DNA from 2 places in the Glutamicibacter sp. NPDC055354 genome. Region 2 is predicted to be linked to the other one. Evidence: riboswitches for the same ligand, from Rfam matches in the RefSeq annotation. Region 2 holds a riboswitch; the other holds the start of a gene.

Region 1 (6,781 bases), on a different contig from region 2:
CCAGCTTGCTGGCGCGGTTGGCGCTGCCGCCGGCCAGGACATCGCCTACCAGGAAATGGATCCCGGGCAACTGGAAAAGATCTACGCTGATGCCGGCGTCCCCGGACCGTTCGCGCACATCCTCGTCGATACCGACATGCGCATTCGAGAAGGAGCGCTGGAGGTGGACTCCGGGGAGCTGGCTCAGCTGATCGGCCGCGCCCCGGCTTCCTTGGGCAAAGTCATCAAGGACAATCTGGACAAGTAGCCCAGGTGTACTAGGGTTCCAGCGGGCAGGCACTGGCGGCGATCGAGGCCGCGGTGCCTGCCCGCCGCTTTAACGCGTCACAACCCGGAATATTCGCGCGGCAATGCCGAAATTGCCGCGCAAACCCATGGTGCTGCATGTCACAACCGCGTGGCGAGTTCCCGCTCCCGTAAATTTGCGCATACTTCATCCCCACCTGCAGAGGAGATCAAAGCATGCCACGAGTACGTTTAAGATCAGTTGCCTGCGCGGCAGCCATCGCCTTGGGCCTGGGAGCTTTCTCAGCGCTTCCGGCGAGCGCCGAACCACGGCACACCCAGAAGGACCCGACCGCCATCGGCACTGGAGGCGCAGTCTCGTCGGTTGATCCGGAAGCCACGGCTGCCGGCATCGAAATCCTGCGCAAGGGAGGCAACGCCGTCGATGCGGCTGTGGCAACCGCGGCGGCACTGGGCGTCACCGAACCCTATAGCGCAGGCATTGGCGGCGGCGGATACTTCATGCACTACGATGCGAAGTCGGGCAAGGTCAGCACCATCGACGGCCGCGAAACCGCCCCGGCAGGCATTGGGCATGATGCCTTCATCGATCCTGGAACCGGCGAGCCGTATAACTTCACCCCGGACCTGGTCACCAGTGGTGTGGCCGTAGGCGTGCCCGGGACAGTGGCCACCTGGCAGCGCGCACTGGATAATTGGGGTTCGCAGAACCTGAAACAGGTTCTGCGGCCGGCGACCCAGATCGCTTCACGCGGCTTTGTCATCGACGAGACGTTCCGCGAGCAGACCCTGGACAACAAGGAACGGTTCGCCGCGTTCACCTCCACGAGCGAATTGTTCCTGCCCGGCGGAGATGCTCCGGAAGTCGGGAGCATTTTCAAGAATCCGGATCTCGCACACACCTACCGGATGCTGGCCAAGCAAGGCATTGATGGATTCTATGAGGGCGAACTGGCTGCCGACATCGCCCAAACGGTACAGGCGCCGCCAAAGAGCGAAGACACCACCCTCCCGGTTCCCGCAGGGCAGCTGGGCACCGCCGACCTGGCCGGCTACGAAGTGGTGGAGCAGGCACCGACAAAGGTGAACTACCGGGGCTACGACGTCTTCGGCATGGCTCCTTCTTCCAGTGGCGGAACGACCATCGGCGAATCGCTGAACATTCTGGGCGAATTCGATTTGCCAGCCATGGAAGAACCCGATGCCTTGCATCATTATTTCGAGGCAACTGCGCTCGCCTACGCTGATCGCGGCAAGTACGTCGGCGACCCCGCGTTCACCAGCGTCCCGACCCGGACCTTGACGGACAAGTTATTCGGCGCGGATCGTGCCTGCGCCATTGATCCGGATCAGGCCGCAACGAAGCCGGTCGCTCCGGGCAACCTTGAAAACTATGATGGCCAATGCCCTGCGGCTACCAGCGAACCGGTAGTGGAGCAGGATACGGAGAACATCTCCACCACCCATCTGTCGGTCGTGGACCGTTGGGGCAATGCCGTTTCCTACACGTTGACCATCGAGCAGACCGGCGGCTCGGGTATGGTGGTCCCCGATCGCGGTTTCCTGCTGAACAACGAGCTGACCGATTTCTCCACGGTGTACGACCCGCAGGATCCGAACCGCATTGAACCTGGCAAGCGCCCGCGTTCCTCGATGGCTCCGACCATTGTCCTGCAGGACGGCGAGCCGGTGCTGGCCATCGGCTCCCCCGGTGGTTCAACCATCATCACCACGGTGCTGCAGACCCTGGTGAACCGCATTGATCTGGGCATGGATATCAGCGAAGCCATCGCCGCTCCACGTGCTTCCCAGCGCAATACGGCAGTGGTCACCGCGGAACCGGAGTTCATCCAAGCCCATGGTTCGGCGCTCGAAGCCTTCGGGCACAAGCTCGCGCCAGCTGGGGATTCCTTCACTCCGCAGGCGGAAATCGGGGCGGTTGAAGCGGTGGAAATCGCTGCCGACGGCACACTCACCGCCGCGGCCGAGCCCACGAGGCGCGGCGGCGGTTCAGCCATGGTGCTGCAGCCAACCGAATAGGCCCGCAGGCAGACGGCGGCCCCCGGCAACTTCATTCGAAGGTGCCGGGGGCCGCTGTCTGCTGCGCTAGCAGGCGATGCGCCTAGGCCTGCGCGGCCATCCGGTTGGAGATCTTGTACCGGGCTGCGCGGTGGGTGTCCTTCACGCGGTCGCCGGCGCCGAACATCTTGTGGCGCAGCGAGCCCTCGGTGTATTCGGTCTTGTAGACCCCGCGCGCCTGCAGCTCGGGAACCACGTACTCGACGATGTCCTCGAAGGTGCCCGGAGTGACAGCATAGGCGAGGTTGAAGCCGTCCACGTCAGTGTAGTCCACCCAGTCGATGAGCTTCTCGGCTACCTCGGCGCCGGAACCAACGGAGACCGGGCCGAATCCGCCCACGCCGATCCATTCGGCCAGCTGGCGGATGGTCCACGGCTTGCCGGTATCGCCGCTGGCCTTCTTGAAGGTTTCCACCGAGGACTGGATGGCGTTGGACTTCACGTCGTCGCCGATGACATCGTCGGGACCGTAGACGGACATGTCGATGCCGGTCCAGCCGGACAGCAGTGCCAGCGACCCCTCGATATCCACGTAGGAGCTGTAGTCCTGGAACTTCGCCTGGGCCAGTTCGGTGGTTTCGGCGGTAATGATGGTCTGCATGGCGAAGACCTTGATGTCGTAGCGGCCACGCCCGGCGGCCTCGGCAGCGTCACGGATCTTGCTGACCGCTTCCTTCAGCAGGTCGCGGGTGGGGCAATTGACGAAGATCGCTTCGGCGTTCGACGCGGCGAACTCGGTGCCGCGCTTGGAGGCGCCGGCCTGGTAGATCACCGGGGTGCGCTGGGTGGACGGCTCGGTGATGGCGATGCCCGGGACCTTGAAGTACTTGCCCTCGTGCTCGATCGGGTGCACCTTGGCCGGGTCGGTGTAGACGCCGGTGGCCTTGTTGTTCTGCACCGCGTCGTCTTCCCACGAGCCTTCGAGCAGCTTGTAGACCACCTCGAGGTACTCATCGGCGTGGTTGTAGCGCTCGTCGTGCTCCATCTGGTCTTCCTGGCCCATATTGCGGGCCGCCGATGGCAGGTAGCCGGTGACGACGTTCCAGCCCACGCGGCCGTTGGTCAGGTGGTCCAAGGTGGCCAAGCGGCGGGCGAAAGCGTACGGGTGCTCATAGGCGGTACCTGCGGTGACGCCGAAGCCGAGGTTCTGGGTCACAGCGGCCATGGCGGAAACCAGCATCATCGGGTCGTTGACCGGTGCCTGCGCGCCGGAGCCCAGCGGGGTCACGTTGGTGCCCTTGTACACGTCGTAGGTGCCCAGCACGTCAGCAAGGAACAGCCCGTCGAACTTCCCCTTTTCCAGCACCTTGGCCAGGTGGGTCCAGTAGCCCAGGGTGTTGTAGGTCGAGGCCTTGTCCTGCGGATGGCGCCACAGGCCCGGCGACTGGTGCACCACGCAGTTCATGTCGAATGCGTTGAATAAGATCTCGCGCTTGTTCTCGCTCATGGCTTTGCCCCCATAGGTCGGTAATCGTGGAAAGTTGCTGGTTTGCGTCGCAGGCCCTCAAGCCCGCTGGGTTGAATCTTCGCCGGTGACGGACAGCCGCTGCGGCTGGACACCGTTGATCTCGTAGTCCCCGACGATGCGCGCCTTGTAGATCGCCGGGTTATGCGTGGCGATGGTGCGCGCATTGCGCCAGTGCCGGTCCAGGTTGCAGCCGCTTCTGGTGGACGAGGCTCCCAGTCCGTCGAAGAGCTTGCTGGTCACGCCGATGGCCAGTGGCTGCACCACGGTTTGCGCGCGGTTGGCGGCCAGCTCGCATACTGCGTAGCGTTCTTCGTCGTTCAGTCCCGGGTCGCCCAAGGCGGCTTCAACTTCGAGTACCGCGCCGATCACCACGGAGTCGGCAGCGAAGGACTCCGCGGAAACTTCGCCCACCAGCTGGAGGACCTGGGGTTCCTGGTATACCGGCACCCCGGTTCCGGTGGTGAAGATGCGGGTGCGCGCCTGCACCGCGCTACGCAGGTCGTTCAGCGCGGCGCGGGCGATGCCGGCCTGCACGGCCATGAGCACCAGCTGGAAGATCGCCGCTTCGGAGTCATTGGTCTGCTGCGGCATGAAGCAATCCACCGGGACCTGGTGGAATTCGGTGGTGCCGGTTCCGGTGAGCCCCTGGCCGAATCCATCCCAGTCGTCGAGGATCTTGACGCCGCTGCGCTGGGTGGAGACCACGGCGATCTGGCGGCCGGCGAGCTCCGGGTGGGCCACGGCAACGGTGGTCCAGTCGGCAAAAATGGTGCCGGTGCAGTAGTACTTTTCACCGTCGATCACCCAGCGCCCGTCCACGGTGCTGGCCTTGGTGTTCAAGGTGCCCAGGGCGTTGCCACCGCGTTCGGTGTAGGCGTTGCCGATAATCTGCCCGGCAGCGATGCGAGCGACCCACTTCTTGCGCAGCTCTTCGTCCTCCAGCGCCAAGACGTTCTCGACGAATGCGACATGTGCACGCCACAGCTGGCCTACGTGGGAGTCCGCCTCGGACAGCTCGATGAGCAAGCGGAAGACATCCACCAGCCGTGCGCCGTAGCCCCCATCGGCAACGGAAAGGCGCAACGCACCGAACCGCTCGCGATTCAGCAGGCCTACCTGCTCGAAAGGAAGCACGCGGTTCAAGTCGCGGTCCTTGGCGGTTGCGGCGATCTGCGCAAAAACGGGACGGAAGATTTCGGCCAGCCGGTCGTATTGCTCATCCGCACTTGGTCCGGGGGTGATTTTCAGCAATTGCCTAGTCGGCAACTGTTCTTCAAACTTGTCCAGGCCCATTGCGGTGGCCTGCGAAGGGTCACTGAGCTGGTTGAAGTCCAGTCCGAGGGCATTGTGCGATTCACCAATAGGCATCAGGGTTCTCAATTCTTTCCATCGGTCCTGGCGGTAGCACCGTCCCGCTATTGGGGTGGTTGCTGCGGCGTCGTGGAGCCAGATCTCTCAGCCGCTCTGGATGGGTCGTAATTCATTTGTAACGGTAATAAACCGGTGATTCCAACCCGCGAAGTCACATTTCGTCCCAGTGCCGGCAGTGCCCATCTTCAAATTTCACAGCCTAATCCGTGTCCTGCCGAAGATGAGTTGCAAAGTTTTGCTTAATGTCGAGCAAACCGGCCTGCAATAAAATAAATAACGAAATTTCTGGGCAATGTGACGTAGTTGTCGAAGATTTTTTCATATTACGCGAGATTTGCGTTCAAATCGTTCGACTCGTTGTAATGGACACGTAACCATCCCGAGCGGCCGAGAGATCTGGCTCGTTGACGCCGCAGCAACCACCTTTGGAGTTTTGCTCTGCAGGCCGGTGCTACCGCCAGGACCGATGGAGATGAACATGACTCTTTCCTTTGCAGCGCCCGAGGCAGCTCCCGTTGTCTCAGCTTCAAGCGCCCTGGACGTGCAGTTCAGCAACGTGTCGCGGACCTTCACCACCAAGATGGAAAGCCGCACCGTCCTGGCCGATATCAACCTGCAAATTCCAGCAGGTCAAGTCGTGGCCATTCTTGGAGCCAGCGGTTGCGGAAAATCCACGCTGCTGCGTTCAGTATCGGGCTTGGACCACCCCACCACCGGCACCATCCGCACCGGCACCCGCGAGGTCACCGGCATCAACGAGTTATGCGCCGTTGCCTTCCAGGAGCCCCGGCTGCTGCCATGGCGCTCGGTTCGCCAGAACATTGCACTAGGCCTGGCACCGGAAACCGATAAGCGCGCCGGCAACTCGCTGATCGATGAGTTGATCGAGCTGACCGGTCTGAGCCATGCAGCCAGCTTGCGCCCACGAGAGATCTCCGGAGGCATGGCGCAGCGGGTTTCGCTGGCTCGCGCGCTGGCTCGGCGCCCGGGTGTATTGCTTCTTGATGAACCCTTCGGAGCCCTCGATGCGCTGACACGCTTGAAGATGCAGGATCTGCTGCTCTCGATTCACGCATCGTTCCCCACCACCGTTCTCATGGTGACCCATGATGTGGACGAGGCGTTGACTTTGGCTGACCGCGTGATTGTTCTGGGGCGAGGCGCTGGGCATAGTGCAGCGGGCGTCATCGAAGATCTGTCCATCTCAGCTGGGCATCCACGCCGGCATACCGATGAAAAGTTCGTTGCAGATCGTCTGCACCTATTGCGCCTGCTCGGCGTCGACCCAACCAACCATTAGTCCCGGGCACGCCGTGGGGCCCGAACCATTCGGCGGCCTCTCTGCCTTTCACCTACACCGCTTGCACGCACAATTCTAGGATTCTCCATGCTTTTGAACCGTCTCACCCGCCGCACTGCATTGTCCGCCGCCGCCTTGCTCGTTGGCGCAATTGCCCTGACCGGCTGTGCTGGCGAAAACGCTACAGCCTCCTCGGATGGTCAGACCCTGTCCATCGACTTTGCCACATACAACCCGCTGAGCCTGGTGCTCAAGGAAAAGGGATGGTTGGAAGCAGCCGCCAAGGAGCAGGGCGTAAATGTCGAATGGATCCAGTC
Region 2 (6,781 bases):
CGCGACCCGATTCCATCAAGTCCCCGGCCACCGGCGATGGCAGCGCCCGGGTGCCGCAGAATTTCCCCATAATCGCCGTCGAATCTGCTGATGGCGTTGGCCGGCACTCTCCTGGAACCTTGGTCTTCCAAGGCCTGGAAATCCAGTTGACATGTTACAAGATTATAAATCTTGTAAAAATTGCTTAGCTTTCCAAGTTTTTCGTGTTCAACTGGACCAACGGCCTCACGGCCCTCCGGAACGCCGCTCTCGCCGGACGAGGCAGCGACAGCGACAGAGTTAGGAATAGGCGCCATGGACGAAATTGAATACAGCGAAAATATTCCGGGGCAGCTGCAAGAGGATCTCGATAGTTTAGGGTACATCGAACCGGACCCGGAAAGCGCTTCGTCCCTATTCGAAAACGTGGACACCGTATTTTCAGTCGGCACTCCCCTGTTCGCCATGCTCTTTATCGCCGTTATCGGATTGATCATCTTCGTGGCGGTGCGCAATTACCGCAAAGCCAAGAGCGCCGGTTTTGATCCGCTGACCCTGGAAACCGAGCTGATGGCAAGAGCCGCTAATTCAGCTATGCTGGCGCCGGAAAAATCCCTTGAGGACAAGCTTGCCGAACTCGATTCCCTGCACTCGCGAGGAATCATTACCCGCGACGAGTACTTGCAGGCGCGCCGGGACGCTTTGAGCGTCTAGCACGGCGGCTCATGGAATCATCCTCGGGAATGATTGACTATAAGTTACCCATTGGTAACAATAGATTCGTGCCAAACGATTCTGCTTCTGAACCATCAACATCCGCCAATGCCCCACTGCATCCGTGGCGCCGCTATGTCGCCATTGGGGACTCGTTCACCGAGGGCATCGGCGACCCCGACCCGTCGAGCACCGGCCGCCACCTTGGCTGGGCCGACCGCTTGGCCCACGAGCTCAGCCGCACCGTCCCGGACTTCTCGTATGCCAATCTCGCCATTCGAGGCCGGCTGATCGGCCAGATCGTTGCCGAACAGCTCGATCCCTGCATTGACCTGAAGCCCGATCTGATCTCGCTCTGCGCAGGCGGCAACGACGTCCTGCGCCCGGGCGGGGATCCAGACAAGATTGCAGATATCCTCGACAATGCGGTAGCCAAGCTCACCGATACGGGCGCCACGCTCTTGCTCTTCACCGGGCCCGATATTCGCGATACCCCGGTTTTGGGAAGCATCCGAGGCAAGGTGGCGATCTACAACGAAAACGTGCGCACCGTAGCCGCCCGCCACGACGCCATCGTGGCGGACATGTGGGCCTTGCAGGAGTTGCACCAATCCCAGATGTGGGCACCGGATCGCCTGCACTTCTCCCCCGCCGGGCACCAGCGCATTGCCGCCATGGCACTGGACTCGCTGAACGTCGCGCATCCGCTGGACACCGAAATCGTTCCGGCCGTGGATGAACGCAGCTGGAGGGAAGCCCGCAAGGAGGATCTGCAGTGGGCGCGTGAGCATCTTGCTCCCTGGGTATTGCGCCGCCTGCGCCACCAGTCCTCCGGCGACGGCATCACCCCGAAACGGCCCTCGGCCACGCCGTTTGCGCAGACCAAGCCAAACGACTCGCTCGGCGCCGGCGACAGCGCCAAGTAGGCATGAAAAGCCTGAAGCAGTTCCACCGATTACTGGCGGAACTGCTTCAGGCTTTGAAATCTTCCCGAGCCCCTTCCGGGGTTCAGTCTCCGAACACCAAGGTCCGAAGCACGCCATCGAGCTGCGTGGCATCGGTCAGGAATCCATCGTGGCCAATCGGCGAATCAATGTAGTGCACCGGTTTTGGCTTGGCCAGCGACGAAGCCAGCTTCACTGACTGCTCAGGAAAGTACAACCGGTCAGTGGTTACCGCGGCAACCACCACGTTGACCTTCGCCAGTCGCGCCAAGGCGGCTTCCAGGGATTCATGGCCGCGAGCCACATCATGGCTCATCAGCGCCTCGGTGAGCACCAGGTAGCTGTTGGCATCGAAACGATTCACCAACTTGCTGGCCTGATGGTCAAGATAGCTTTCCACCTGGTACCGCCCGCGAGGCCCCTCGAGCAGACCCGTTGGCTTCTCGCCATCCTGCGGGTTGCGCGAGAAACGGGTTTCAAGCTCGGCCTCGGAACGATAGGTGATGTGGGCCAGGCGGCGAGCCAAGCCAAGACCGGCGTCCGGGCGCGCATCGTTGCCGTAGTAGTCGCCATTGCAGAAGTGCGGATCCAACCGGATGGATTGGGTTTGCACCTGTGCAAAGGCAATTTGCTCGGCAGTCGCCTGCGCGCTCGAGGCCATCACTACGAGGTTCTTGACTTGGTCGGGGAACTCGACGGCGTATTCCAACGCGCGCGCACCGCCCATCGAACCGCCAATGACCGCATGCCAGGAATCGATTCCCAGTTGCTTGGCCAGCCGCGCTTCAAGGCGCACCGAGTCCTTGATGGTGACGAAAGGAAAGCTCGAACCGTAGGGCAGGCCCTGGTCGCCCAAGGACGAGGGGCCGGTGGAACCATTGCAACCACCCACCATGTTGATGGACACGACAAAGTACTCATTAGTGTCAACCGTGGCGCCGGGGCCTACGAGCTCTTCCCACCAGCCGGCGCTTTGCGAATCGCCTTGCGCAACGTGGGCATCACCGGTGAGCGCATGCATCACCAGCACCGCGTTGGAGCCATCAGCTGCTAGCGTCCCCCACGTTTCATAGGCCAGCACCACGTCCGGAAGGAATCCACCGAATTCGAAGTGGTGCTCCCCCACGGACTTACGGCGCAAAATGCCGTCTTGTCCGCCGGCGAGCTCTTCGGCGCGCAGAGTATCTTCAGTAGTCACAATGGATGCCATGCCTAGAGGGTTTCCTGCAGTTCCTTGTTCTCGAGGGCTGCAACAGCTTGGAAGCCCAGTTCCAGATCGGCCAGAATATCCTTGATATTCTCCAGTCCGACGCTCAGCCGCACCAGTCCCGGGCTCACGCCGGCCGCAACCTGCTCCGCTTCGGAGAGCTGGGCATGGGTGGTGGAGGCCGGGTGGATGACCAATGAGCGCACGTCGCCGATGTTCGCGACATTGGAGTGCAATACCAGTGCGTCCACGAAGGCCTGGCCGGCTTCCGAACCGCCCTCCAGTTCGAACGCGATGATCGAGCCGGCGCCCTGATCGCTGTACTTCTGCGCACGCTCATGCCAAGGCGAGGACTTCAGGCCTGCGTAGGCGACCTTCTGCACTTCCTCGCGGGCTTCGAGCCAATTGGCAACTTCTACGGCATTCTGGCCGTGGCGCTCAATGCGCAGCGACAAGGTTTCCAGGCCCTGCGCGATCAAGAACGCGTTGAACGGCGCAACCGAGGAACCCAAATCGCGCAGCAACTGCACGCGGGCCTTGAGGATGTAGGCCAGATTGGCGCCCAGGATGCCGTTGACACCCAGGTCGCGGGCGAAGACCAGGCCGTTGTATGACTCGTCCGGGGTGTTGAATCCCGGGAAGCGGTCGGCGTCCTTGGCGAAGTCGAAGTTGCCCGAGTCCACGATGACACCGGCAATGGCATTGCCGTGGCCGCCAAGGAACTTGGTGGCCGAATGGATCACGATATCCGCGCCCCACTCGATCGGGCGGATCAGGTACGGGGTGGCCAGGGTGTTGTCCACCAGCAGCGGCACGCCAGCTTCGTGGGCGATCGCCGAGATGCCCTCGATGTCCAGGACGTCCTGTCGCGGATTGGAGATGGTTTCCCCGAAGAAGGCCTTGGTGTTCGGACGCACCGCGGCACGCCAATCATCCAGGTTGTCCGGGTCCGAAACGAAGGTGACCTCGATGCCCAGGCGCTTGAGCGTGTGCTTGAGCAGGTTCTGGGTTCCGCCATACAGGCTGGGGCTGGCCACCAGGTGGTCGCCGGCTTCGGCCAAATTCAAGATGGCGAAAGTGGTGGCAGCCTGTCCCGAAGAGAGCAGCAGTGCTCCAACGCCGCCCTCCAGGTCAGCGACGCGGGTTTCCACCGCGTCAGTGGTCGGGTTGCCGATACGGGTGTAGATCGGCTCCAGTTCCTGCAGCGCGAAACGTGCAGCAGCGCTCTGGGCGCTGGGGAAGACGAAAGAGGTGGTTTGGAAAATCGGGAGAGCCCGTGCTCCGGTCGTCGGATCCGGGGTCTGGCCGGAGTGGATCTGACGGGTTTCAAATGACCAGTTATTGCTCATGGTTTCCTCCAAATAGCGTTTCATGACTATGGGGGTACGCCACTGAAAAGACACCGACAGGAAGCACCATATCGTGACGACTTCCAGGGGTAACCCGCGCTTGTCCTTGATGCCTTGTGCGTTCAAGGGCCAGGTCTTCACCCGGGGCACCCCACCGCGGTTGGAGGGTTGCCGCCCAGTAAGCCGGGGCTTGTTACTGGGACTCATGACCTGGTACCAGTTTGCCCGAAAACCGAAGATCTTTGCAACGCAAGGGCTCGTCATTGGACTCAATCGGTCATATTTCGCGAATATTGCAGGTTCATCGCAGAGTATTCGATAGCATCACGGCACTTAGGTGTGCCTAAGTAGAGACTCGCATCACATGTTGCCATGATGGGCACATGATGAGGCTAGATCACGTAAGTTATGCATGCGGCCCAGACGGGCTGTTGCCAACCGCTGAAAGAATCTCCGAGTCCCTTGGACTGGAATTCGTCAAGGGCGGCGTGCATCCACGATTCGGAACACGCAATGTCATCTTCCCGCTCAAGCATGGCCAGTACCTGGAGGTGGTTGAAGTCCTGAACCACCCGGCCAGCGACAAGGCACCCTTCGGACAGGCGGTTCGCGCCCGTTCGGAGCTCGGCGGCGGCTGGATGGGCTGGTGCGTCTCGGTGGAGGACCTATCCAGTGCCGAGGACCGCTTGGGCCGCAAGTCGGTGCCGGGCAACCGGAAGTTCCCTGATGGCCGCGAACTGACCTGGCAGCAGATTGGCATCAAGGGCCTGATCGCCGATCCGCAGTGCCCGTACCTGATTTCCTGGGATGAAGGATCCGAGGAGCTGCATCCGTCCAAGGCGCTGGAACCTGCCGGCGCCATCAGCCAGATCGCCATCGCCGGCTCGCGTGAACGGGTGCTGGATTGGCTGGGCCAGCCGCAGAACGTCAATTTGGGCGCTGTCACCATGCAATATGAAGCGCCGAATGGCACTCCGGGCATCATGTCGGTTACCTTTGAGACCGAGTCCGGAACCGTGGTGCTGTAAACAGTTCCGCAGAGATCGCAAGTAGGCGGGGACAATGGCGTCCCCACCTACTTTCTTTTCCTTAAGGCCGGTCCAGCCGCTTCCCCAGGACCGCGACGTGCTGGTCTTCGAAGCCCAGCCGTTCATAGAAATCGATGACGGCAGAGTTCTCCTCGCGGACCATGAGCTGCACCTTGGGCACGCCTAGATCCCGCAGCCACAGGACAGCGGCATCCACCAGCGCCCTTCCCAGTCCGTTGCCCTGCCGGCACGGATCCACCGCAACATAGTAGAGCCAACCTCGGTGGCCATCATGGCCAACCATCGCAGTAGCCATGAGTTGATCGTTCTCAACGATGGACAGCACCGTGGAAGTAGGCTCGGCCAAAGCCCGTCGGGCGTCGGCGAGCGCATCATTCCACGGACGAGTCAGCCCAGTTGCTTCCCACAATTCAACTGCTTGGCGAAGGTCCTCTTCGCGCAGCACGGTAATCTGCATTGGCTCAGCTTACCGGCGCTACTGGCCGATTCCGATGGCCGGCCCGACCAAGGCGTATCCCACGAAGCCGATGGCATCAAGCAGGAAGTGCGCGATAACCAGCGGCATCACCCGCCCGTACTTCTGGTATACCCAGCCGAAGACGACGCCCATGAGCATATTGCCGATCATCGGCCCCACCCCCTGGTACAGGTGGTAGCTGCCTCGGATCATCGCAGAACCAATAATCGTGCTCCACAGGCCCAGCTTCAATTTCTTGGCGTAGGTGAACAAGAATCCGAGCATCAGCACTTCTTCGAGGACTGCATGACGTGCAGCCGACAGCAGAAGCACTGGGACGCTCCACCAATAATCGCCAAGATTCGCTGCTGACAGTGCCGTGGTGACGCCCAGTGCCCGCCCAGCGGCATAGACGCCCAGCGTTCCTACTCCCATGGCCAAGAACATCCCCGCCCCGAGCAGTGCGTCCTTGCCCGGCTTGCGCATATCGAAACCGATGTCCCGGATAGTTCGTCCGGTCGTGCGCTTCATCAGGTAGAGCGCCAGCACGACGGGTACCAAGGCAAAGAAGATGTCCAGCAGCTGGTAGGAGAAATCAAAGAACTCGCGGGTGCTCAGCGGGTTGTTCAGCGATGTAGTCTGCTCGCGCAGCGGCGCCCGGGTGACCTTGTCGGCAAAGCTCAGCAGCGAGTAGACCGCGCTTTGTCCCAAAGACAGGGCAAGAACCAAGACGATCTCGAATTTGAGGGTCTTGCGGGTTGCTGTCTGCTTAGATTGTTCAGCGTTCACGTTTCCGATCATAGGCTGATCTGGCTGTGCGCGTACTGAGCAGCCACGTGGCAAACCTGCGATAGCCTGAGGTTGAGACCACCAGCAAGCTGAACGAGAAGAGTGCGAGTGAGCCGTCCTGCCACCATTGGAGAACTGCAGATTGCCCGTCAGCTCTGCCCCGATCTTTCCTGGGAAGATGCGGCCGTGAACGAAGGCGGACAATTCCACAAGGTGGTCATTGGCAATCCGCAAGCGGTGATTCGCATGGCGCGCACGCCAGCGGCCACGGAGCAGATGCCCCGTTCCGTCAA

The links. A riboswitch is a leader RNA that binds a small molecule or an ion and turns the genes downstream of it on or off. The one in region 2 is predicted to bind S-adenosylmethionine.
Region 1: it holds a riboswitch for S-adenosylmethionine, as region 2 does, so the genes downstream of both, ACWICV_RS15515 (acyl-CoA dehydrogenase family protein) here and ACWICV_RS12110 (bifunctional o-acetylhomoserine/o-acetylserine sulfhydrylase) in region 2, are expected to answer to the same signal.

The regions. Positions count from the first base shown of each region.
Region 1 is NZ_JBSHMB010000004.1:94,476-101,256, reverse strand. It holds gene ACWICV_RS15530 (NAD(P)H-binding protein) at 1-247, shown strand, start outside; gene ggt (gamma-glutamyltransferase) at 463-2,286, shown strand; gene ACWICV_RS15520 (LLM class flavin-dependent oxidoreductase) at 2,369-3,772, opposite strand; gene ACWICV_RS15515 (acyl-CoA dehydrogenase family protein) at 3,830-5,161, opposite strand; SAM riboswitch class I at 5,177-5,268, opposite strand; SAM riboswitch class I at 5,536-5,637, shown strand; gene ACWICV_RS15510 (ABC transporter ATP-binding protein) at 5,643-6,464, shown strand; gene ACWICV_RS15505 (aliphatic sulfonate ABC transporter substrate-binding protein) at 6,552-6,781, shown strand, end outside.
Region 2 is NZ_JBSHMB010000002.1:400,630-407,410, reverse strand. It holds gene ACWICV_RS12125 (SHOCT domain-containing protein) at 295-693, shown strand; gene ACWICV_RS12120 (SGNH/GDSL hydrolase family protein) at 723-1,619, shown strand; gene metX (homoserine O-acetyltransferase MetX) at 1,702-2,847, opposite strand; gene ACWICV_RS12110 (bifunctional o-acetylhomoserine/o-acetylserine sulfhydrylase) at 2,850-4,193, opposite strand; SAM riboswitch class IV at 4,285-4,404, opposite strand; gene ACWICV_RS12105 (VOC family protein) at 4,577-5,221, shown strand; gene ACWICV_RS12100 (GNAT family acetyltransferase) at 5,283-5,699, opposite strand; gene ACWICV_RS12095 (CPBP family intramembrane glutamic endopeptidase) at 5,718-6,500, opposite strand; gene ACWICV_RS12090 (phosphotransferase family protein) at 6,597-6,781, shown strand, end outside.